3 regions of the Xanthobacter sediminis genome follow, and region 1 is predicted to be linked to each of the others. Evidence: predicted binding sites of a transcription regulator. Region 1 holds the regulator's gene; each other region holds the start of a gene.

Region 1 (7,318 bases):
TAGCCGCACCGCACAAGGAACATGCGCGCGGGGCGGAGCAATGCGGGCGGGGTCGGGGGATGGCGAGAGAGGCCATGGAGGCGGCGTGACGCCGCGCTCCCGTGCGCGCGCCATCGCCGTGCCCATCGGCGCGCGATCTGCGAGCCTGCGCGTCGAGCCATTGTGGCATGCATTCGCCGCGAGGTTCCGCGCCGATCTCGCAGTCGAGGCCGAATCCGGCCGCCTTGTCCTGTGGCTTCCGGTAGCCTTCACCACCGGCATCCTCGCTTATTTCGGAGCTGCCCACGAACCCTCACTCGCCGCGGCCCTGGCGCTGACGCTCGCGCTTGCCGCTGCGACATGGGCCGCGCGACGGCAGGCCGTGCTTTGCGCCATACTCGCCGGCCTGTGTGCCTTTTCCACCGGGTTTTCGGCCGGCTGCGTGCGCACCAGCCTCATGATGCATGAGGCGCTGGCGAGTCCGCCGGCCTTTCCGATCCGGCTCTCCGGCTATGTGGAGCGCGTGGAGCGGCGCGTGGGCAGTGATCGCATCTTGCTGCGGCTCGATCCGGGCCCGATCCGTGGCATTGAGGGTCCGCCGCCGCGCCTGGTGCGCCTGTCGCTGAAGCGCGGCAGCGCACCCGAGGTGGGGGCGCACATCACACAGCTCGTCCGGCTGCTGCCGCCTCTCGGCCCGGCCATGGCCGGGGCGCACGACTTCGGCCGAGCGACATGGTTCCAGGGCATCGACGCCGTGGGCTTCGGGCTCGGGCCACCGAAGCTTAGCCCGGCACCGGTGGAAATTCCCATCCAGGTCCGGCTCTCGGCCCTGGTCGGCGATATCCGCGCCGCCCTTGGTGCACGCATCCGCGCCGTGCTCCACGGCACGCCGGCGGAGATCGCTGTGGCACTGGTCGCCGGGGACCGCTCGGCGATTCTCCCGCAGGTGGAGGAGAGCATGCGTGTGTCGGGCCTCACCCACGTCCTCTCCATCTCGGGTCTCCATATGGCGCTCGTGGCCGGCACCCTGTTCGCGTTGGCGCGGGGCGTGCTTGCGCTGGTGCCGGCTTTGGCGCTGGGTTGGCCCATCAAGGCCACCGCTGCGCTGCTCGCGATCTCGGGTAGCGCCTTCTACCTCGTGCTGTCCGGAAACGACGTTCCGGCGCAGCGCTCGTTTGTGATGACGGGCCTGGTGCTTGCAGGTGTTCTCGCCGGACGCAGGGCGCTCACCCTGCGAACCATCGCCGTGGCCGCCGTGGTGGTCCTGGGCCTCACGCCGGAAGCCGCCCTGGATCCGGGACCGCAGATGTCCTTCGCCGCCACGCTGGCTCTGGTGGCCGCCTATGAGCGGTTGCAGCCCCTGCGCGCCTTGCCCCGGCCCGAGGGCCTGCCTGCGCGCATTCTCATGCTGCCTTTGGTGTTCGTCGCCGGCACCGTGGTGACCGCGCTGGTGGCCGGCTTCGCGAGCGGGCCTTACGGCGCTTTCCATTTCCAGCGCTTCGCACCGTATGGAGTGCTCGCAAATCTCGTCGCGATGCCCGCCGTTTCGCTGCTCGTCATGCCCTTCGGCCTTCTCGGCGTGCTGCTCATGCCGTTCGGATGGGATGGGCTGGCATGGCCGGTGATGGGAGCCGGCATCGAGATCATGGTGGCGGTGTCCGACCGGGTCGCGGCGTTGCCTGGAGCCGATGCGCGAATCTACACCGTGAACACGGCGGCCCTTCTTTGGTTCACAATGGCGCTGCTCGCGCTCTGTCTGCTGCGCGGGCTGCCGAGTCTCCTCGCAGTGCCTGCGCTGGCTGTCGCGATCCTGGTGTCGGGCGCGCCACCCGCGCCGGATGTGTTGGTGGCGCCCAACGCTGCAGCCGTGGCCGTGCGCAGCGCCGATGGGCGCCTGTCGGTCATCGGCGCGAAAGGCCAGAAAATGATGGTGGAGCAGTGGCTCGCGCAAGAGGGCGCGCGGCGCACCGTGAACGGCACAGCCCTCGAAGCCGGTTTCACCTGCGATCCCCTGGGCTGCGTGGCCCCCCTGCCGGGAGGCGGAACGCTCGCGGTCTCCCGCAAGCCCGAGGGCCTTGCGGCAGATTGCCTGAACGCGAAGATCGTGGTGACGCAGGAAGCTCCGCCCCGTGGCTGCCCCGCCCGTGTGCTGACGCCGAAGGAGCTGGAGCGCACCGGCACGATTGCCTTCTTTCTGGAGCAGGGAGCTCTGCGCGAGCAGCCCGCCCGTGATCCGGCGGTCCACCGCCCCTGGATGCCGCCGCCGGCTGCTCCCCGAATGCCGGAAGGGAGGAGCAGGGGCGCCGAGGTCGACGACGCAGCCAGCGAATGAGCATCCCCTCAATCGCCGCCCACAGCCGTGCTCGAAGGCGACATCCTGTGGCTTCTGGAGGCCGCCTGGCCATGTCCCTGGCAGGAGGCCGGAGGAGGGTTCGCCCGCGACGGCCCGGGCCTGGTGAACGCGGCCTCAAGATATCAGTATCGCCGCATGAGCCCCACGAGCCTGCCCTGGATGCGCACGCGATCCGGCCCGAATATGCGCGTTTCATAGGCGGGGTTCGCGGCTTCCAGCGCAATGGAGGCGCCCTTCTTGCGCAGGCGCTTCAAGGTGGCCTCCTCCTCGTCCACCAGGGCGACGACGATGTCTCCCGTGTCCGCGCTGTCACACTTGCGGATCAGCACCGTGTCGCCGTCCAGGATGCCGGCCTCGATCATGCTGTCGCCGCGCACCTCAAGGGCGAAATGCTCGCCCTGGCCGAGCATCTCCGGCGGTACGTTCAAGGTGGCGCTGCGGCTTTGAATGGCCGAGATGGGGGTGCCCGCGGCGATGCGGCCCATGACCGGCACCACGACGCTCTGGCCGGTTTCCTCCTCGTCGTCGGCCGGGGGGCGCACCTTACCGAGGCTCCCCTCGATCACGGAGGGCGAAAAGCCGCGTCCGCCGCTGCGCTGGGTGGCGAGGCCCGGGGCGACGCTGTCCGGCAGCCGCACGACCTCCAGCGCCCGCGCCCGGTTGGGCAGGCGGCGGATGAAGCCGCGTTCCTCCAGAGCGGTGATGAGACGGTGGATGCCGGACTTGGACCGCAGGTCCAGTGCTTCCTTCATCTCATCGAAGGACGGGGGCACCCCCGTCTCCTTCAGTCGCTCATGGATGAAGCGAAGCAGATCATATTGCTTGCGCGTCAGCATCTCACCCCCCGTTTCCGGTGCTGCCGGCCAACTGCGGCGCGGGTCGTCATCCCTCCGAAAGCGGGAAGACCGCCTGCGGCAGCGTCGCAAATAATGCGAAACAAATCATGAACAGCTTCTATCTGTTCCTTTTGTGTTCCGCAAGGGTGAAGATGTGGTTAACGGTAGCCTAATCGTGGAACGGAATGATCTCGCAGGGATCGCCCGCCTTGGCCGCCGCTGCGAACGGTGCGCGGACCAGCAGGCAGTCGGCCGAGGAAAGTACGCTCAGCATGGCGCTGTCCTGCGATACGGCTGGCGTCACGCGGATGGAACCGTCGGCATCGTGCTCCATGTGGGCACGCATGAAGTCTCGCCGCTGGTCATTGGCGGGCACGTCCACGGCGAGGCGCGCCGGCGCGGTGTGCACGCCCGCGGCCACATCGCCTTGCAGGGCGCGGACCAGGGGCTCAAGGAACAGCAGCGCGCAGACGTGGGAGGAGACCGGATTACCGGGCAGGCCAAGCACGCGGACTGCGCCACGGCTGCCGTACATCAGCGGCTTGCCAGGCCTGAGCGCGATCTTGTGCACATAGAGATCCACGCCCTCGGCGCGCAGGGCCGGCGCCATGAGGTCGTGGTCCCCCACGGAGGCGCCGCCGGAGGACACCACCAGGTCGAAGGCGCCGCTCAATGCCCGCGCGACGATGGCGCGAATGTGGGCGAGGTCGTCGCCCACGAGGCCGAGGTCGGTGACCTCGGCGCCGGCCTGGGTGGCGAGGGCGGCGAGCCCGAAGGCGTTGGAAACCACGATTTCCCCCGGCGCGCCAGTTCCGCGGCCGGGCAGCACCAGCTCGTCGCCGGTCTGGATGAGGGCGACGCGGGGCCGGCGCGCCACCGGGAGGAAGGCATGGTCCATGGCCGCGGCGAGCATGATGTCGCGGCTGGTGAGGCGCCGGCCGGCCGTGAGGCCCGGCGCGCCTTCCTGGAAATCACACCCACGCTTGCGCACGTTGCGCAGGGCGGCCGTGGGCGCCGTGGTGGCCACGCGATCACCCTCGCGGGTGGTGTTTTCCTGGATCACCACCGTGTCGGCCCCCTCGGGAACCACTGCGCCGGTGAAGATACGCACGGCCTCCCCCGCGCCGACGCTGCCGCCGAAGGGACGGCCGGCGGCGGATTCGCCGATGACCGTGAGGGACGCGGGTGTCCGCGCGATGTCAGCGCCGCGCACGGCATAACCGTCCATGGCCGACATGTCGGCTGGCGGCTGCGTGCGGCGGGCGATCAGATCCGCGGCCAGGACGCGGCCGGCGGCCACCTCCACCGGCACGTCCTCCACTGAGAGGGTGGTGACCTCGTGGGTCACGCGGCTCATGGCCTCCTCAACGCTCATCAGCGCCATGGCGCGCTTCCTCTCTTCTGCAGGGGCGGGGTTCAGCCTTCGGTCTGCCACAGGCCGCTGCGCCCGCCGGATTTCTCCAACAGCCGCACGCCTTCTATGCGCATGCCGCGATCCACGGCCTTGGCCATGTCATAGACGGTGAGGCACGCGACCGAAACGGCGGTGAGCGCCTCCATCTCGACGCCGGTCTGGCCGGAGGTCTTCACCCGCGCTGTGACGACGAGGCCGGGCAGGGCGGGATCGGGTGCGATCGCCACCTCGACCTTCGAGAGCATCAAAGGATGGCACAGCGGCACGAGCTCATGGGTGCGCTTGGCGGCCATGATGCCGGCGATGCGGGCGACGCCCATCACATCGCCTTTCTTGGCATTGCCGGCGAGGATCATGTCGAGCGTGGCGGGCGCCATGGAAACGCGGCCCTCGGCCACCGCCTCGCGGGTCGTGACCGCCTTTTCGGAGACGTCCACCATGCGCGCCGCGCCCTGGTCGTCGAGATGGGTCAGGCTCGCCATCGGGGCGCCGCTCTCCGGAATCGCTTTCGGGAGCGGAAAGATGGGGCCGGCGGGCGGGCGTGTCCACCTCCCGGGCGCCGGAAGGCTCCTCCCTCGGCGGGAGGAGCGTGGCCGTGCGTCAGTGCAGGCGGGTCCAGGTCTGCGTCTTGCAGAGCGGCGCCATCACGCAGCCCTTCAACTTCAGCGTGTTGTCGCCGTCGAGGGTGATGGTGCCGGAATAGGTCTTGCCGTCCTCGGCATTGTAGATGCTGCCACCGGTCCATTCGGTGGGGCCGCCGGAAAAGCCGGTGAGGATGGTGAGGCCCTTCAGCGCGCGACCGCGCAGGCCGGCGTCGGTGTTGTGGACATCCTTCAGGGCCGGGTCCGCCTTCAGCCCCTCGGAGGCGACGAGTCGGCCACACAGGCTCGCCCCACACTTGGAAATTTCCACCTGACCGCCGCGCGTGGGCGTCTGCCACAGGCCGGTGGGGTCGGCGGCGAGCGCCGGAAGGGAAACGAGGCACGCGGCACCCAGCATGGCCGCGGCAAATGCCAATTTCATCACGATCCTCCCATATATGCGCCGGCCTCTTCAGGGGCCGGTGCACACATTAAGGCTGAAAGTGACGTATAGGGCAAGCTCAGGACGCAAGCAGAAGGGATGTCGCGCTTGCGACATCATCCTGCCGCATGAGACTTTCGCCCACCAGGATGGAGTGGATGCCCACCTTCGCGAGCCGCGCCACGTCGGCGGCCGTGAAGATGCCGCTCTCGCCGATGACCAGCCGGTCCTCCGGCACCCGCGGAGCGAGGCGCTCGCAGGTGGCGAGCGTGGTCTCGAAGGTGCGCAGGTCGCGATTGTTGATGCCGATCAGGCGACTCGGTAGCTTGAGCGCGCGCTCGAGCTCATCGTCGTCGTGCACCTCGAAGATGGCGTCCATGCCATAGGCGGCGGTCGCGGCGGAGAGGTCACTCGCCAGGGCGTCGTCCACCCCGGCCATGATGATGAGGATGCAGTCCGCTCCCCAGGCGCGCGCTTCCGCAACCTGGTAGGTGTCGTACATGAAGTCCTTGCGCAGCACCGGCAGCTTCACCGCGGCGCGCGCGGTCTTCAGGTATTCCGGCGCGCCCTGGAAGGAGGGCGTATCGGTGAGCACGGAGAGGCAGGTGGCACCGCCGCGCTCATAGGCGCGGGCGAGGGCGGGAGGATCAAAATCCGGCCGGATCAAGCCCTTGGAGGGGCTCGCCTTCTTGATCTCGGCGATGAGAGCGGTCTGCCCATCGGCGATGGTGCGGGCCAGGGCCTCTGCAAACGGGCGTACGCGCGGCGCCGCCTTGGCTGCGGCCTCGATCTCGGCCAGCGGGTGGGCGCGTTTCGCCGCGGCGATCTCCTCGCGCTTGTAGGCTTCGATGCGGGTGAGGATGTTGCTCATCACACCGCCTCCGCCGCATGCGCGGAAATCGCCACGAGCTGTTCCAGCTTTGCCTTCGCCGCGCCGGAATCGAGGCTGGCGCTCGCCATCTCCACGCCCGCGCGCAAGTCCTTGACGCGGCCGGCCACCACCAGGGTCGCGGCGGCATTGAAGAGGGACACGTCGCGATAGGCGTTGCGGGCGCCGTCCAGCACGGCGGTGAGGGCCGCCGCGTTCACCTTGGCGTCGCCGCCCTTCAGGGCTTCGGCGGGCGCGCGGGCAAGGCCCACGTCCTCCGGTGTCACCTGGAAGGTGTGGATGCGCCCGTCTTCAAGCACCGCGATGTCGGTGGTGCCGGAGATGGTGATCTCGTCGAGGCCGTCGGAGCCGTGCACCACGAAGGCGCGCTCGGAGCCGAGCGCCTTGAGCACCTCGGCCAGCGGCACGATCCAGGACTTGGCGAACACGCCCACCATTTGGTGCGTAACGCCGGCCGGATTGGAGAGCGGGCCGATGAGGTTGAAGATGGTGCGGGTGCCCAGCTCCACCCGGGTGGGGCCCACATGCTTCATGGCCGGATGGTGCGAGGGTGCGAACATGAAGCCGATGCCCGCCTCCGCGATGCAGCGGGAGATGCCGGCGGGCGCGAGATCAATGCGCACGCCGAGCGCGGCCAGCACATCGGCGGCGCCGGATTTGGAGGAGAGCGCGCGGTTGCCGTGCTTGGCCACCGGCACGCCAGCGCCGGCCACGATGAACGAGGCGCAGGTGGAGATGTTGTAGGAGCCGGAAGCGTCGCCGCCCGTGCCCACCACGTCCACGGCGCCGGCAGGCGCGGAGACGGGCAGCATCTTGGCCCGCAT
Region 2 (7,318 bases), on a different contig from region 1:
CGGGGGGCGTGCCGCGCGTGCCCAGCCGCGGCGCGGGGGCGCTTCCGGCCGGCGCAGGCGGGTTCGTCCAGCAAGGGCCGGCTATCCGTGCGGTGGAGGGTGGGGAAACCGGCTGCGCACGCGGCTGCCGCGCGGCATGCTTCGCCACCCGGCGCCATCAATGACGGCGTGGCGACACCGCGAAACCCTGGACCCCTCACCGTTCCGCCCCCTCGCCTCGGTGGTCCGGCTGCCCGTCCCACCCGCGCCGTCTCCTGTCCCGGCCCGTCGCGAGCTTAGTGGCTTTTCGACCCGCGTTGAATCGCGAAAGCGGCCGGCCCGGCGCGACATGGACTCGTTCTTAACGGCGACGGCCGCCGGAGCTGTCTCCGGCGGCCGTCCATGTTTCCCGCTGCGTCTCCGGCCTGGGTCCGGAGGCGCGCTGCGCGACCTCAGTGGCCGAAGGCCTTCACCACGTCCTCGGTGACCTTCTTGGCGTCGCCGAACAGCATCATGGTGTTGTCGCGGAAGAACAGCTCGTTCTCCACGCCGGCATAGCCGGCCGACATGCCGCGCTTGATGAAGAGCACGGTCTTGGCCTTTTCCACGTCCAGCACGGGCATGCCGTAGATGGGCGATTGCGGGTCGGTCTTGGCCGAGGGGTTGGTGACGTCATTGGCGCCGATGACGAAGGCGACGTCGGCCTGAGCGAACTCGGAGTTGATGTCCTCCAGCTCGAACACCTCGTCGTAGGGCACCTGCGCCTCGGCGAGCAGCACGTTCATGTGGCCGGGCATGCGGCCCGCCACCGGGTGGATGGCGTACTTCACCTCCACGCCTTCCTCCTTCAGGAACTCAGCCATCTCGCGCAGGGCGTGCTGGGCCTGGGCCACCGCCATGCCGTAGCCGGGCACGATGATGACCTTCTCGGCGTTGCGCATGATGTAGGCCGCGTCGTCCGCCGAGCCCTGCTTCACCGGCCGGTCGTCACCCTTGCCGCCCGCGCCGGCCGCGGCGGAATCACCGCCGAAGCCGCCGAGGATGACCGAGATGAAGGACCGGTTCATGCCCTTGCACATGATGTAGCTGAGGATGGCGCCCGAGGAGCCCACCAGCGCGCCGGTGATGATGAGTGCGGTGTTGCCCAGGGTGAAGCCGATGCCGGCCGCCGCCCAGCCCGAGTAGGAGTTCAGCATCGACACCACCACCGGCATGTCTGCGCCGCCGATGGGGATGATGAGCAGGCCGCCGAGCACCAGCGACAGGATGGTGATGATCCAGAACAGCGCGATCGAGCCGGTGTTCACGAACGCGATGACGAGGATGATCAGCAGCAGGCCGAGGCCGCCGTTGATGAAGTGGCGCATCGGCAGGATGATCGGCTTGCCGCTCATGTTGCCGTTGAGCTTGGCGAAGGCGATCAGCGAGCCGGTGAAGGTGATGGCGCCGATGGCCACGCCCAGCGACATCTCGATGAGGCTCGCCCCGTGCAGGTGGCCGGGATCGCCGATGCCGAAGGCGCGCGGCGCGTAGAGCGCCGCCGCCGCCACCAGCACCGCCGCGAGGCCGACCAGCGAGTGGAAAGCCGCGACCAGCTGCGGCATGGCGGTCATGGCGATGCGCTTGGCCACCACGGCGCCGATGCCGCCGCCGATGCCGATGCCGGCGATCACCAGCACCCAGCCCACCGCGTCCGCCGGGGGCTGGAGCGCCAGGGTGGTGAGCACGGCGATGGCCATGCCCGCCATGCCGAACAGATTGCCCCGCCGCGAGGTGGTGGGGTGCGAGAGGCCGCGCAGCGCCAGGATGAAAAGGACGCCCGCGACAAGGTAGAGCGCGGCCGCGATATTGATGTTCATATCGTGGGCCTCACTTCTTCTTCGAGTACATGGCGAGCATGCGGCTGGTCACCATGAACCCGCCGAAGATGTTCACCGATGCGAGGATGAGGGCGATGAAGCCGAAGATGCGCGCCCACCAGGCGTGCGAGGCATCGCCCACGGTGGTCACGCCCACGGCGAGCAGGGCGCCCACCACGATCACGGAGGAGATGGCGTTGGTGACGCTCATGAGCGGGGTGTGGAGCGCCGGGGTCACCGACCACACCACGTAATAGCCCACGAACACCGCCAGCACGAAGATGGACAGGCGGAACACGAACGGGTCGATGGCCCCGCCGGTGGCGGCGCTGGCCGCCGCGCCGAGGGCGGTGGCCGCCTGGTCGGCGTAGATCTGGGCCGCTTCGGCGGCCTGGCGGGCGATCTCGGCAGCGGCGCGCGCCTGGACTGCGGCATCTGCCGCGGCTTGGGCTGTCACGGGATTCATCACGCGGCTCCCTCGGTCTTCGGGATGAAGTTCGGATGCACGACGGCGCCGTCGCGGGTGAGCAGGGTGGCCTTCACCAGCTCGTCGTCCCACTTGACCGCCAGCGTCTTGGCCGACTTGTCCACCATGGTCTCAAAGAAGTTGTAGAGGTTCTTCGCGTAAAGCGGAGAGGCGGAAGCCGCGAGCCGGCCCGGCACGTTGTGATGACCGATGATCTTCACGCCGCCGATTTCCACCACCTGCCCGGCGACGGAGCCTTCCACGTTTCCGCCGCGCTCCACCGCGAGGTCCACCACCACCGAGCCGGGGCGCATGGAGGCCACCATCTCAGCGCTCAGCAGGCGCGGCGCAGGCCGGCCGGGAATGAGCGCCGTGGTCACCACGACGTCCTGCTTCTTGATGTGCTCGGCCACCAGCGCCGCCTGCTTGGCCTGGTATTCGGCGGACATGGGCTTGGCGTAGCCGGTGGCGCTTTCGGCCTGCTTGAACTCCTCGTCCTCCACCGCGATGAACTTGGCGCCCAGCGAGGCCACCTGGTCCTTGGAGGCGGGCCGCACGTCGGTGGCGGTCACGATCGCCCCGAGGCGGCGCGCGGTGGCGATGGCCTGCAGGCCCGCCACGCCGGCGCCCATGACAAACACGCGGCCCGCGGGAACGGTGCCGGCGGCGGTCATCATCTGCGGGAAGGCGCGCCCGAACTCGTAGGAGGCGTCGATGATGGCACGATAGCCCGCGAGATTGGCCTGGGAGGAGAGCACGTCCATCACCTGGGCGCGGGTGATGCGGGGCATCAGCTCCATGGCGAAGGCGCTGATGCCGGCCTTCGCCATGGCCGCGAGCGCGGCCTCATGGCCGTGCGGGTCCATGATGGCGAGCACGATGGTGCCCGGTGTATACAACGAAAGTTCGGCTTCCTCGGGACGCCGCACTTTGAGTACCACTTGAGCACCGGACAGGGCGTCGGCCGTCGATGCGGCAATGGTGGCGCCGGCCGCGACGTATTCGGCATCGAGGATGCCGGATTTGAGGCCCGCGCCGCTCTCGACGGCGACATCGCCACCGAGGGCCACGAGACGCTTCACCGTATCCGGGGTTGCACCAACCCTCGGCTCGCCGAGGTCAGCCTCGGCGACGACAGCGATTTTCATCTGAGATGTCTCCAGTGCTCCGGGCTTTTCAAAGGCTCAGAGGAGGAAGATCCACATAAGGACGAGCACGGCGGCGACCGTCGCGGTTGCCCATTTGGCGAGCGCCGTGAATAGAGCATATGAACGCAGGTGCTCGGCAAAGTTATTGCCGTTGGCGGTGGCGTGCTCGATCGTCGCATGTTCCGCCATTTTATTCTCCCTGAGCGCACAGCCTCTACGGGCTTTAACGGAGCCTCCGACATCTGGCAACCGCTGTCGGAAGCGTACTTCAGCGTACAATGGAGTAACGCTTTCCGCCAAGGCGCGATCAGCCCCGGAAGCGGCTTTTCGTTTCACTGTTCTTGTTTTGTTCGTGGCGTGGTGTTAGCGTTTGATTCATGAACATCGATGCGCCCCAGCTCGTACTTACGCCTGCCCCGCCTCCCGAGGCTGAGGGCGCGTCGCGTCGGCGTGGCACGCGGCGCGCATTGGCCGAAAAAGGGGCGGCGCCGATCCTGCCGGCGGCGGCCAAGCCCCGGCCGTCGGGAAGGACCTCCGCCAAGCGTGTCACGGGTCGCCTGGGCGAGGATAAGGCCGAAGTCGCGCGCGTGTCCGCCGAGGCCTCCCGGATCGCGACGGCGGATGGGGGCGGGGTGGGCCAGCCGGCTGCGCCCGCTGCCTCCGCCCGCGTCGAGGCGCAGGTGGAAGAGGGGCGGCGGCGGGGCCGGGGCGCGGTCTCCAATGCAGCCGGGCGGTTCGAGCCGGCGGCGCGGGTGCGCTTCGACGACGGCTGGCAGCAGCTGGAAGACCTGCCCCCCTTCCGCACCGAGGTGACCGAGGAGCGCGCCCGCACCGTCATCACCCGCAACCAGTCACCGGACGTCGGCTTCGACCGCTCCATCAATCCATACCGCGGCTGCGAGCATGGCTGCGTCTACTGCTTCGCGCGGCCCACCCACGCCTATCACGGCCTGTCGGCGGGGCTCGATTTCGAGACCAAGCTATTCGTGAAGCCCGACGCGCCGGAGCTGCTGGCGCGGGAGCTCTCGCACCCCGGCTACCAGCCGCGGACCATCGCCATGGGCACCAACACCGACCCCTACCAGCCCATAGAGAGGCAATACCAGGTCACGCGCCGCATCCTGGAGGTTCTGCGTGACTTCGGCCATCCGGTGGCCATCGTCACCAAGTCAGGGCTGGTGGCGCGCGATATCGACATCCTCGCGTCCATGGCGGAGAAGGGACTGGCGAAGGTGGCGGTGTCGCTCACCACGCTCGATCCGCACCTCTCGCGCATCATGGAGCCGCGCGCCGCGAGCCCGCAGCGCCGGCTCGGCACCATTCAGCGGCTGAGCGAGGCGGGCATCCCCACGGCGGTGATGACGGCGCCGCTCGTTCCCGCCCTCAACGACATGGAGCTGGAGCGCCTGCTCGACGCCGCCAAGGCCGCCGGCGCGCGGGAGGCGGGCTACGTGCTGCTGCGCCTGCCGCTGGAGGTGGCGGACCTGTTCCGCGAATGGCTCGTCACCCATTTCCCGGACAAGGCCCGCCACGTGCTGGCCCTGCTCCAGCAGATGCGCGGCGGCAAGGACTATGATTCCACCTTTGGCGGCCGCATGCGCGGGGAAGGGCCCTATGCCTGGACCCTCGGCCGCCGCTTCGAGATCGCCGCGCGCCGGCTCGGGCTCGACGGGCGCCGCGCCAAGCTCTCCACCGCCCATTTTCGCCGGCCGAAGCCGATGGGCGAGCAGCTCTCCCTGTTCGATTGAGGATCCGTATGTCGCCTGACGTACCCTTCCGCCTGCATCTGGTGACCCTCGGCGTCGCCGATCTCGCCCGCGCCTGCGCCTTCTATGCCGGCATGGGGCTGGAGCGGCGGGACGCGGCGGCAACTGGGGTTGCCTTCTTCCTCGCTGGCCACGTGGTGCTCAGCCTCTATCCGCGCGACAGGCTGGCGGAGGATGCTGCCCTCGATGCGGGCGGGGAACTTCCGGCTTTCCGGGGCCACACCCTGGCTTGCAACGTCGCCGAAGCGGAGGCGGTGGCGACCGTGATCGCGCGGGCGGTGGCGGCCGGCGGCAAATGCGTGAAGCCGGCGCAACCGGTGTTCTGGGGCGGCACGAGCGGGTATTTCGCCGATCCGGACGGCCATCTGTGGGAAGTGGCGCACAATCCCTTCTTTCCGTTCGACGGAGAGGGGCGGTTGACGGTGCCGCGCTGAGGCGCCGTTCGGTGGGATTGGCGCGAAAATTGCTTGTGGTGTGGTCGTGAGGCGATGCCCCGGCGCGCCCGCCGCTCGCCGGCCGGGTGTGCCCGGGTGCTCCGCCAGTCCCTTCAAGGCGCTGCCGGGCGCCGGAACAGAGGCCGCGTGATGCCGCTCTACGGCTTTCATTGTCAGGATTGCAACACGGACAGCGAACTGCTGGTCGGCTTCTCCGACACCCCAGTGTGTCCGAAGTGCGGGGGCCGGAAGCTCGATCGCCTGATGTCGCGCATCGCTCCCGAGGCGAAGCTGAAGGCCGCCGCCAAGATCTGGCGCAAGCAGGCCGAGCGGGAGGGGAACCTCAGCAATTTCAACAAGGCCGAGCGGGGCACCTGATCCGCGCGGGCATGGCGCCGCCGGGGAGGCGCGCTCATGGCGCCGGGGAGGCGCGCTCATGGCGCCGCGCCCCGGGGCAGGCTTGCCGGCCGCCGCGCGACCCGGCGTCCCAAGCGGGCGGGCATGGACGGCGGCGCCGTCTCCTTCTAGAAGGCCGGGGAACCCCGGTTCGCCGCCGCTTCGCGCCCGGCCGCCGGGAGGGGCGTAGCGCGGAGGAGCGAAGTTGGCGCAGGACATGGTGCGGGAAGAGCACCGCCGAAGCCTCGGTACCGCCGCGCTGCATGGCCTCGGCTTCCTCATTCTCACCGCGCTGCTGACGGTGCTGATCGTCGTGCAGCAGCGTGCGGCGGGGGCTTACACGGCCGAGTTCTCCGCCACCGGCCCCGAGGAGGCGGGCCACGTGGTGACCGGGCTCATGGTCGCCGACTACCTTGCTGCGGGCCTGCCCGCGCCGGTCGCTTTCATCGGCGACTATGGCCTGCACTTTCCGCGCGTGGTGCTCGGCCTCTTCCCGCCCCTGTTCTACCTGCTCGAAGGCCTGTGGCTGACCCTGCTGGAGCCATCGACTCCCGCGGTGCTGCTCCTGCCCGCCGCCCTGGCCGCCCTGCTGGTGGCGAGCGCGGGGTGGGCGGCGGCGCGGCGCCTTGGCCCCCTGCCAGGGGTGGCCGTGGGCGCGGTGCTCATGGCGCTGCCGCCCCTGCGCGAGGCGACGCTGGTGGTGGGGCTCGATCTGCCGCTGGCCCTGCTCACGCTGTGGGCGGGCCTCGCCTATGCCGGCTTCCTCCATCGCCCGGACCGGGGTCGCGCTCTGCTTTTCGGTGTGCTGGCAGCCGCCGCGATCCTCACAAAGCTGACGGGTGTCGCCCTGCTGCTGCTGCCGCCGCTCGCGGTGCTCCTCACGAGGCGGTTCGCGCTGCTGCGGCGTGGCGCCTTCTGGCTACCGCTGCTGCCGATTGTCGTGCTCGCGGGCCCGTGGACCATCGGAACCCTCCCCATGGTGCAGGCCGCCGCGCGGGGGGCATCGGCGGTCCCCGCCTTCGGCGCGCAGGCGAGGCTGGTGGCGGAGGGGCTGGGTGCCGTGCTGGCGGTGCTGGCGGCGGCGGGCGTCGTGCTCGTGACGCGCGGCGCATGGCGTGGTCGGGCGGGTGACCTGCTGCCGGCGGTGTTGGCCGCCCTGGTGCTGGCCTTCGTCGCCGCTCTCCTCATCCTGGCGCGCGGGTTCGGACTGCCGCCGAGCGGCGCAGCATCCTGGCTACCGCTCTATGCGCCGCTGGTGATGCTCGCGGCG
Region 3 (7,318 bases), on a different contig from region 1:
GTCGACCTTCGTTGGCCCGAACCTTTTCCTTCACCACCTGCGACCTGTTGAAACATGCCGTTTCCAACCCGTCGCGGGCGAGCCGCGCATCCACCGGTCCTGCCGCGCCTGCATTGTCGCGCCGCGCGGAAGCTGCGCCGGGCTCCTATACGATACCCCGCGGCTGATCGCCAGCCCGCTTTCCCGTCGGCGGTGCGGCGAAGCTCTCGGCGGGGTGCTCGTGTCTGCTTTTGGGTGGGGTCCGTCCCGCTCGGTGCGCAGCCGCGCGCTACATTCGTGCGCGGGCGTCGGCGAGGGTCTGGGAGGGGTATTCGCCGAACTTGTCGGAATAATATCTGGAGAAATTGCCGAGGTTGGAGAAGCCGAAAGCCAGCGCTGCATCGGTTACCGTGGTCTTCTCGTCGGCCGCGAGCAGCAGGGCGCGGGCAGCGGTCAGCCGCTCGTTCCGGATCCAGGTGACGGGAGTGCAGCCGAAGCGCTTCTGGAAGGCGTATTGCAAGGTGCGCGTGGACAGGCCGCTGATGCGCTCCAGGTCCGTCATGCTGATGCGGCCGCCGAGATTGGCGAGGATGTACTCGCACGCCAGGTCCAGGCCGGCGTCGATGCCGCTGCGGGTGACGGAGGGCATGGCCTCGGCGAAGAGGCGCTCACGCAACAGCATCGCGCAAATGGTGCGGTAGAGGGTGTCGTCGACCGCCAGCGCGGCGGCGGCTACGGGATTCATGCTGCAGGCATCAAAGGCCCGGCAGGCGCTGCGCAGCAGGAGATCGAAGTTCATGGGCCCCGCCGCGAGCGGCAGGATGCTGGGCCGCTGGAGGTCGAGCCCTGCCTCGTCGTCGCGCAGCATGGCGCGGGCGGTCGAAAGCAGGCGCGGTTTTTCCAGGACCGCGACGACGATGGAGCGGGAGCGGCCTGTGCCGATGCGCTCTCCTTCAGGGGCGAGAAGCGCCGTACGCATGGGGTCGCACCGGACCCGCTCGCCGTTGACCACGGACTCGATGGCGCCGCCATCCACCGGCATGAAGAACGAGAATTCGTCGGAATCGACGCGGGTGCGGATGGGCGTATGCGCGAGGGCTGTGACCCGCATGCCGTTGACCGTGACAGAAGACTGCTGCGTGGCGAAGGCCGAGGGGTCGTCGAGCGCATCATATTCGGCGCTCCAGCCCAGGGCGTGCTGCACCTGTTCCTGCATCTGCAGGACGGAGCGGATCCGGACTCTCTCCCTGTTCCCGAAGAGGAGGGGAGGGAGGGGGGGCTCGACTCTGGGCGTCATGTTCCGCCGCCATGCTGTGCGTACTTCTCGCTCCGATCGCGCGGAAGGAGAGGGGTTCGTGTTATCTCGACTTCAGGACGCAGTAAATTACGATCTCGACACGCGAAATGCCGCCTGTCCGGTGCGCGTCCGCCGTCTGCGCGGTGGTAGCTGGCGCTGCCATCGTATCTCCTCCGCCCCGGCGATCAATGGCCGCGTTGGGGTGGCTCGCCCGCACCATTCCGAGCAGGCAGGCATGCGCTCCGGTCGGTGTCAGGCTGCGGCACGTGGGCGCTCGGCGGCGGCCCGGTAGGCCAGCGCTTCCGCGAGATGGCGCCGGCCCACGCCGTCCGCGCCATCGAGATCCGCCAGGGTGCGCGCCACCTTCAATACGCGGTGATAGCCGCGGGCGGTGAGGCGCATGGCGTCGGCGGCGTCGCGCAGCAGGGCGGCACCGGCGGCATCCGGCTGGGCCACGGCTTCGAGCAGCGGGCCGGATGCCTCCGCATTGGTCCGCACGTCCGGCCGGCCGAGGGCGGCGTAGCGCTCCGCCTGCAGTTGCCGCGCCAGCGCTACCCGCGCCGCCACCTCCCGCGAGCCTTCCGCCGGTGCGGGAAGAACAAGGTCGGCGGCGCTTACGGCCGGCACTTCCAGGTGGATGTCGATGCGGTCGAGGAAGGGGCCGGAAAGGCGGGCCTGGTATTCGTCCGCGCAGCGCGGGCCGCGCTTGCAGGTGTAGCCGGGCTCTCCGGCATGGCCGCAGCGGCAGGGGTTCATGGCGGCGACGAGCTGGAACCGGGCGGGGTAGGTGACCCGGTTGTTGGCCCGGGCGATCAGCACCTCGCCCGTTTCCAGCGGCTGGCGCAGGGAATCGAGCACCTGGGGCGAGAATTCCGGCAGTTCATCGAGGAAGAGGACGCCGTTGTGGGCAAGGGAGACCTCGCCGGGCCGGGCCTTGGCGCCGCCGCCCACCATCGCCGCCATGCTGGCGGAATGGTGCGGGGCGCGGAACGGGCGCCGGCTGACCAGCCCGCCGTCCCCGATGGCGCCGGCCACCGAGGCGATCATGGAGACATCCAGCATCTCCACCGGCGCGAGCGGCGGCAGGATGGAAGGCAGGCGCTGCGCCAGCATGGACTTGCCCGCACCCGGCGGGCCGATGAACAGGAGATTGTGGCCGCCGGCGGCGGCCACCTCGATGGCCCGCTTGGCGGTCTCCTGGCCCTTCACGTCCCGAAGGTCGAGGGCGGCGGGGCCGTCCGTGCGCATGAGCGGCTCGGGCCGGGCGAGGGCCTGGCGCCCGCTCATGTGGTTGGCGAGCTCGAGCAGAGTGGCGGGGGCGAGAATCTCCATCTCGGGGCTGGCCCAGGCGGCCTCGGCTCCGCAGGGTGCTGGGCACACCAGCCCGTGGCCGCGTGCATTGGCGCCGATGGCCGCCGGCAGCACCCCGGCCACGGCGGCGATGGTGCCGTCGAGCGCCAGTTCGCCCACCACCGTGAAGCCCGCCAGCGCATCGGCCGGAATGGCGCCGATGGCGGCCATGAGCCCGAGCGCGATGGGAAGGTCGTAGTGGGAGCCTTCCTTCGGCAGGTCGGCGGGGGCGAGATTGATGGTGATGCGCCGGGCCGGCAGCGCGAGGCCGGAGGCGATCAGCGCCGCGCGCACCCGCTCCTTGGCCTCCGTCACGGCCTTATCCGGCAGGCCGACGATGGTGAAGGCGGGCAGGCCTGCCGCCACATGCACCTGCACATCCACGGGGCGCGCCTCCACCCCCTGGAACGCCACCGTCGCCACCCGCTGAATCACCGCTGCACCCCATGTTCAGCCGTAGATTGCAAATCCTATCGAACGGATGTGCCCGGAGCAAGAACGGAGTATGAACAAGGCGATCTCCGGCATGACGGCAGGGATGCGCGCGGAATTTCGCCGGCGCGCAGGCTTGTCGCGCACCGCATTGCCCGAGATGGGCCGAAAGGGTCTAGGATCGGGCCGGGACGAGAAGGCCCGCAGAGGAGGCCCGCAATGGCGGCGACACGTTTCCGGTTCGTGGTGGTCCTGCTCCTGTTCGCCATCACGGTGGTGAATTATGTCGACCGGGCGGCCATCTCTTACGCGATCCCGCTGATGGAGCAGGCGCTCGGGCTTTCCAAGCTGGACGCGGGCACCATTCTTGGCGCCTTCGGCATCGGCTATGCGTTGACAACCCTCCTCGGGGGCATCGCGGTGGACCGGTGGGGGGCGCGCGGCGTGCTGGCGGTGGCGGCGGTGTTGTGGAGCTTCTCCATCGGCCTCACCGGCGCGGCCACGGGCTTCGCCGCGCTCTATGCGGCGCGTGTGCTGCTGGGCGTGGCCGAGGGGCCGAACTTTCCCGCGCTGACGGGTGCCGTGAGCCGCTGGCTGCCGCCCCAGGAGCAGGCGAGCGCCCTGGGCTATGCGCTGGTGTCGGTGCCGCTGGCCCTTGCCATCGGCGGCCCCATCGTCACCCAGCTCCTGGCGCTGCTGGACTGGCGCTGGACCTTCGGCGTGCTGTTCCTGATCTCGGTGGTCTGGGTGCCGCTGTGGCTGGTGCTGTTCCGGAACGATCCCGCCGGTTCTCCCCATGTGAACGCGGAGGAGCTTGCGCACATTCGCGCGGGGGCGCCGGCTTCCGGCGCGCACGAGGCGGGCAGGCATGGCGCGGGCGCGCACGAGGCGCAGGATGCCCCTGTCGGCGGGCGCGGAATTGCGCGGCTGCTGCTGACCAATCCCACCCTGCTGGTGAACTACTGGGCGTTTTTCGTCTTCGGCTACTTCCTGTTTTTCTTCATGACCTGGCTGCCGAGCTACCTGCACCAGGTCTACGGGCTCGATCTCACCACGGTCGGCGCCTTCACGGTGCTGCCGTGGCTGGCGGCGGCGGCGGTGCTGTGGGCGTTCGGCCACTGGTCGGACCACCTGCTGAAGACCACCGGGCGGCTCAGGGTGGCGCGCTCCTACCTCATCGCGGGCACGCAGCTGGTGGCGGCTGCGGCGGTGGTGCCGGTGGCGTTCGGCGTCAGCCTGCCGCTGGCTGTGGCCTGCATCACGGTGGCGGTGGCCGCCTCCATGGGCGCCAACGCGGCTTATTATGCGGTGAACGTGGACATCGTGCCGCAACGGGCGGCCACCGCCCTCGGCATCATGGACTTCGCTTTCGCCGTGGCGGGCTTCCTCGCGCCGGCGCTCACGGGCTGGGTGCTGCACCTGCGCGGCTCGTTCGATGACGGCTTCTGGCTGATGGCCGCCCTCGGCGCCTCCTCCGTGGTGCTGGTGCTCGCCTTCCACCACCCGGACCGGGACCGCGTGGCTGCCGCCTGAGGTTCCGTCTTCGGCCAGCGCCGGAGAGCGCTTGGGCACCGCGCAGGCTTGCGAAGGTGCCACCCGGCGGCAAACCGGATCTGCCGTTGCGGCAGGTTGCCCAAGGGTGCCGCGTTTGGCACTGGTGCTGAGGCAAGAGGGAGGACACGCCATGACCGAGGACACCCCGCGCGCCGCCAGTCTCGCGGACCTGGTGGCGCAGCAGTTCGGGCCGCAGGCTTCGGCCTATGTGGCGAGCGCCGTGCATGCGCAGGGGCCGGATCTCGCGGCCCTTTCCGCCCTCCTGGAGCGCGAGCGGCCCGAAAGGTTGCTCGATCTCGGCTGTGGCGGCGGCCATGTGAGCTTCACCGCCGCGCCGTTCGTCAGGGAGGCGGTGGCCTATGACCTTTCCGGCGCCATGCTCGAGGCGGTGTCGGCGGAGGCGTCGCGCCGCGGGCTCGGCAATATCGCCACCGCGCGCGGCGTGGCAGAGGCGCTGCCCTTCGCCGACGGGAGCTTCGATGCCGTGGCCTCGCGCTACAGCGCCCACCACTGGCGCAGCCTGCACGGCGGCCTCAGCGAGGCGCGCCGCGTGTTGAAGGCCGGCGGCCGGGCGGTGTTCATGGACGTGGCGGCGCCGGTCTGGGCGGTGGCCGACACCTTCCTCCAGGCGGTGGAGCTGCTGCGTGATCCCTCCCACGGGCGAGACTTCTCACGGCCCGAATGGGCGGCGCACCTCGCCGCCGCCGGCTTCGTGGTGGAGGAGGCGCGCGAGCACCGGCTCAGGCTGGAGTTCTCCTCCTGGGTGGCGCGCATCCGCACCAGCGCGCTGCATGTGGATGCGATCCGCAGCCTCCAGCAGGGGGCGAGCGCGGATGTGGCTCGCCATTTCGAGATCGAGCCCGACGGCAGCTTCACCGTGGATACGCTGACCCTGGTGGCGCGGGCGGCCTGAGGCGTCCCGCACGCCGGCAGGGCGTCAGTCGGGCTTGGAGGCGAGGATCTCCCCGCTCATGGGGTCGATCTTCGCTTCGGTCCGCGCGCCCCCGCGGTCGGTGAGGTCGGCCTCGTAGCCGCTGGCCTCGGTCTCGATCTTGCGCACGGTGAAGCCCTTGCCCTCCAGGTGGCGGGCCACCTGGGCGAGGGTGAGCCACTGCTCGTGCACCGGCCCGGCGCGGCCTTCGGACTTGGTGCTCACCAGCTCGGCCGTGACCGGGTTCACCCGCGCCTCCACCCGGTTGCCCTGGCGGTCGATGAGGTCGGCCTCGTAGCCGTCATGCTCGCGGTCCAGCTTCATCACGCGGAAGCCGTTCTCGGCGAGATGGGTGGCGATCTCCGAGGCCGGGCGCCACTGCGCCTCGGGCGGGGTCTGCGCCAGCGCCGGGGCGGCGAAGAGCGCGAGCGCGAGGGGCAGGGCGAGGCGCGCCTTCGAGGCGTGGCGTGTCGTCAGGGCGCTGCGGGTCTTGGCGTGTCCCATGGGGTTCCCTCCGGCGGTGGCGGGGCGCTCAGGCGCCGCGCTTCTCCTCGATCCGATCCCAGATCTGGACGGCGATGTCGGGCCCGCCGAGGCGCTTGATGGCGCGCAGGCCGGTGGGGGAGGTGACGTTGATCTCGGTGAGGTTGCCGTCGATCACGTCGATGCCCACGAAGAGGAGGCCCATGGCCTTGAGCGAGGGCCCGATGCGGGCGCAGATCTCCAGCTCCCGGTCGGTGAGGTCGGTGGGCCGGGCGGCGCCGCCGCGCACCATGTTGGAGCGCAGGTCCCCTTCGTTCGGCACCCGGTTCACGGCGCCGGCCGCCTCGCCGTCCACCAGGATGATGCGCTTGTCGCCGTGCTTCACCTGGGGCAGGAAGCGCTGGATCACCCAGGGCTCGCGGAAGGTGGTGGAGAACAGGTCGTAGAGCGAGCCGAAGTTGAGGTCGTCGGCGGTGAGGCGGAACACGGCGGCGCCGCCGTTGCCGTAGAGCGGCTTCATCACCACGTCGCCATGCTCGGCGCGGAAGGCCTTGATCTCGTCGAGGTCGCGGGTGATGAGCGTCGGCGGCATCAGCTCCGGGAAGTGGGTGACGAAGATCTTCTCCGGCGCGTTGCGCACATGGGCGGGGTCGTTCACCACCAGGGTCCCGGGGTGGATGCGCTCCAGCAGGTGGGTGGTGGTCACGTAGGCCATGTCGAAGGGCGGGTCCTGGCGCAGCAGCACCACGTCCATCTCCGAAAGGGCGACGCGCCGCTTCTCCCCCAGCACGAAATGGGCGCCGGCCTCGTCCTTCACGCTCAGGGTCTCGATCGTGGCGTAGACGACGCCGTCGCGCATGGCGAGGCGGTCGGGCGTGTAGTGGAACAGCGCATGGCCGCGCCGCTGGGCCTCCAGCAGCAGGGCGAAGGTGGAATCGCCGGCCACGTTGATGGTGGCGATATGGTCCATCTGGACCGCGACCTGAAGGGTCATGGCAATCTCCGGCGGCCCGCGCGGTGCTGTCCGGGGCCTCTCTGCCTCTATCTATAGCGCGGCGCTGCCGCCCGCCAGCTCACGCGCGTCACCTCGCGCCTCATCCCGCCTCGAAGGCGCCGGGCAGGTGCTCCGCGGCCTCGCCCGCCACCAGGATGGCGTCGAAGCGCATGAAAAGGCCCGCAAGCTCGGCCTGATCGGAAAGCCAGGCCTCGGCCGCGGCGGCGATGCGCCGCTGCTGGCGGGGCTCAAGGGATTCCGCCGCCGCCGCGAGGCTGGCGCGCCGCTTCACCTCGCA

The links. Region 1 encodes LexA, which represses DNA repair genes until DNA is damaged. Its sites were predicted from a motif close to TGTTCNNNNTGTGTTCNG; they were not measured.
Region 2: the regulator LexA is predicted to act here: its motif matches at 3,789-3,806, upstream of V5F61_RS14595 (PA0069 family radical SAM protein).
Region 3: the regulator LexA is predicted to act here: its motif matches at 3,121-3,138, upstream of V5F61_RS16735 (YifB family Mg chelatase-like AAA ATPase).

Annotation. Positions count from the first base shown of each region.
Region 1 is NZ_JBAFWH010000006.1:243,172-250,489, reverse strand. Features, by position in the region: gene V5F61_RS10675 (ComEC/Rec2 family competence protein) at 86-2,311, shown strand; gene lexA (transcriptional repressor LexA) at 2,455-3,168, opposite strand; gene V5F61_RS10665 (molybdopterin molybdotransferase MoeA) at 3,338-4,552, opposite strand; gene moaC (cyclic pyranopterin monophosphate synthase MoaC) at 4,585-5,064, opposite strand; gene V5F61_RS10655 (DUF2147 domain-containing protein) at 5,183-5,605, opposite strand; gene trpC (indole-3-glycerol phosphate synthase TrpC) at 5,685-6,476, opposite strand; gene trpD (anthranilate phosphoribosyltransferase) at 6,476-7,318, opposite strand, start outside.
Region 2 is NZ_JBAFWH010000010.1:113,706-121,023, reverse strand. Features, by position in the region: gene V5F61_RS14615 (NAD(P)(+) transhydrogenase (Re/Si-specific) subunit beta) at 432-1,838, opposite strand; gene V5F61_RS14610 (proton-translocating transhydrogenase family protein) at 1,849-2,304, opposite strand; gene V5F61_RS14605 (Re/Si-specific NAD(P)(+) transhydrogenase subunit alpha) at 2,304-3,452, opposite strand; gene V5F61_RS14600 (aa3-type cytochrome c oxidase subunit IV) at 3,489-3,641, opposite strand; gene V5F61_RS14595 (PA0069 family radical SAM protein) at 4,085-5,200, shown strand; gene V5F61_RS14590 (VOC family protein) at 5,209-5,652, shown strand; gene V5F61_RS14585 (FmdB family zinc ribbon protein) at 5,803-6,030, shown strand; gene V5F61_RS14580 (hypothetical protein) at 6,254-7,318, shown strand, end outside.
Region 3 is NZ_JBAFWH010000013.1:81,397-88,714, reverse strand. Features, by position in the region: gene V5F61_RS16740 (helix-turn-helix domain-containing protein) at 269-1,183, opposite strand; gene V5F61_RS16735 (YifB family Mg chelatase-like AAA ATPase) at 1,529-3,061, opposite strand; gene V5F61_RS16730 (MFS transporter) at 3,278-4,591, shown strand; gene V5F61_RS16725 (class I SAM-dependent methyltransferase) at 4,743-5,525, shown strand; gene V5F61_RS16720 (PepSY domain-containing protein) at 5,550-6,047, opposite strand; gene gshB (glutathione synthase) at 6,076-7,020, opposite strand; gene V5F61_RS16710 (YraN family protein) at 7,121-7,318, opposite strand, start outside.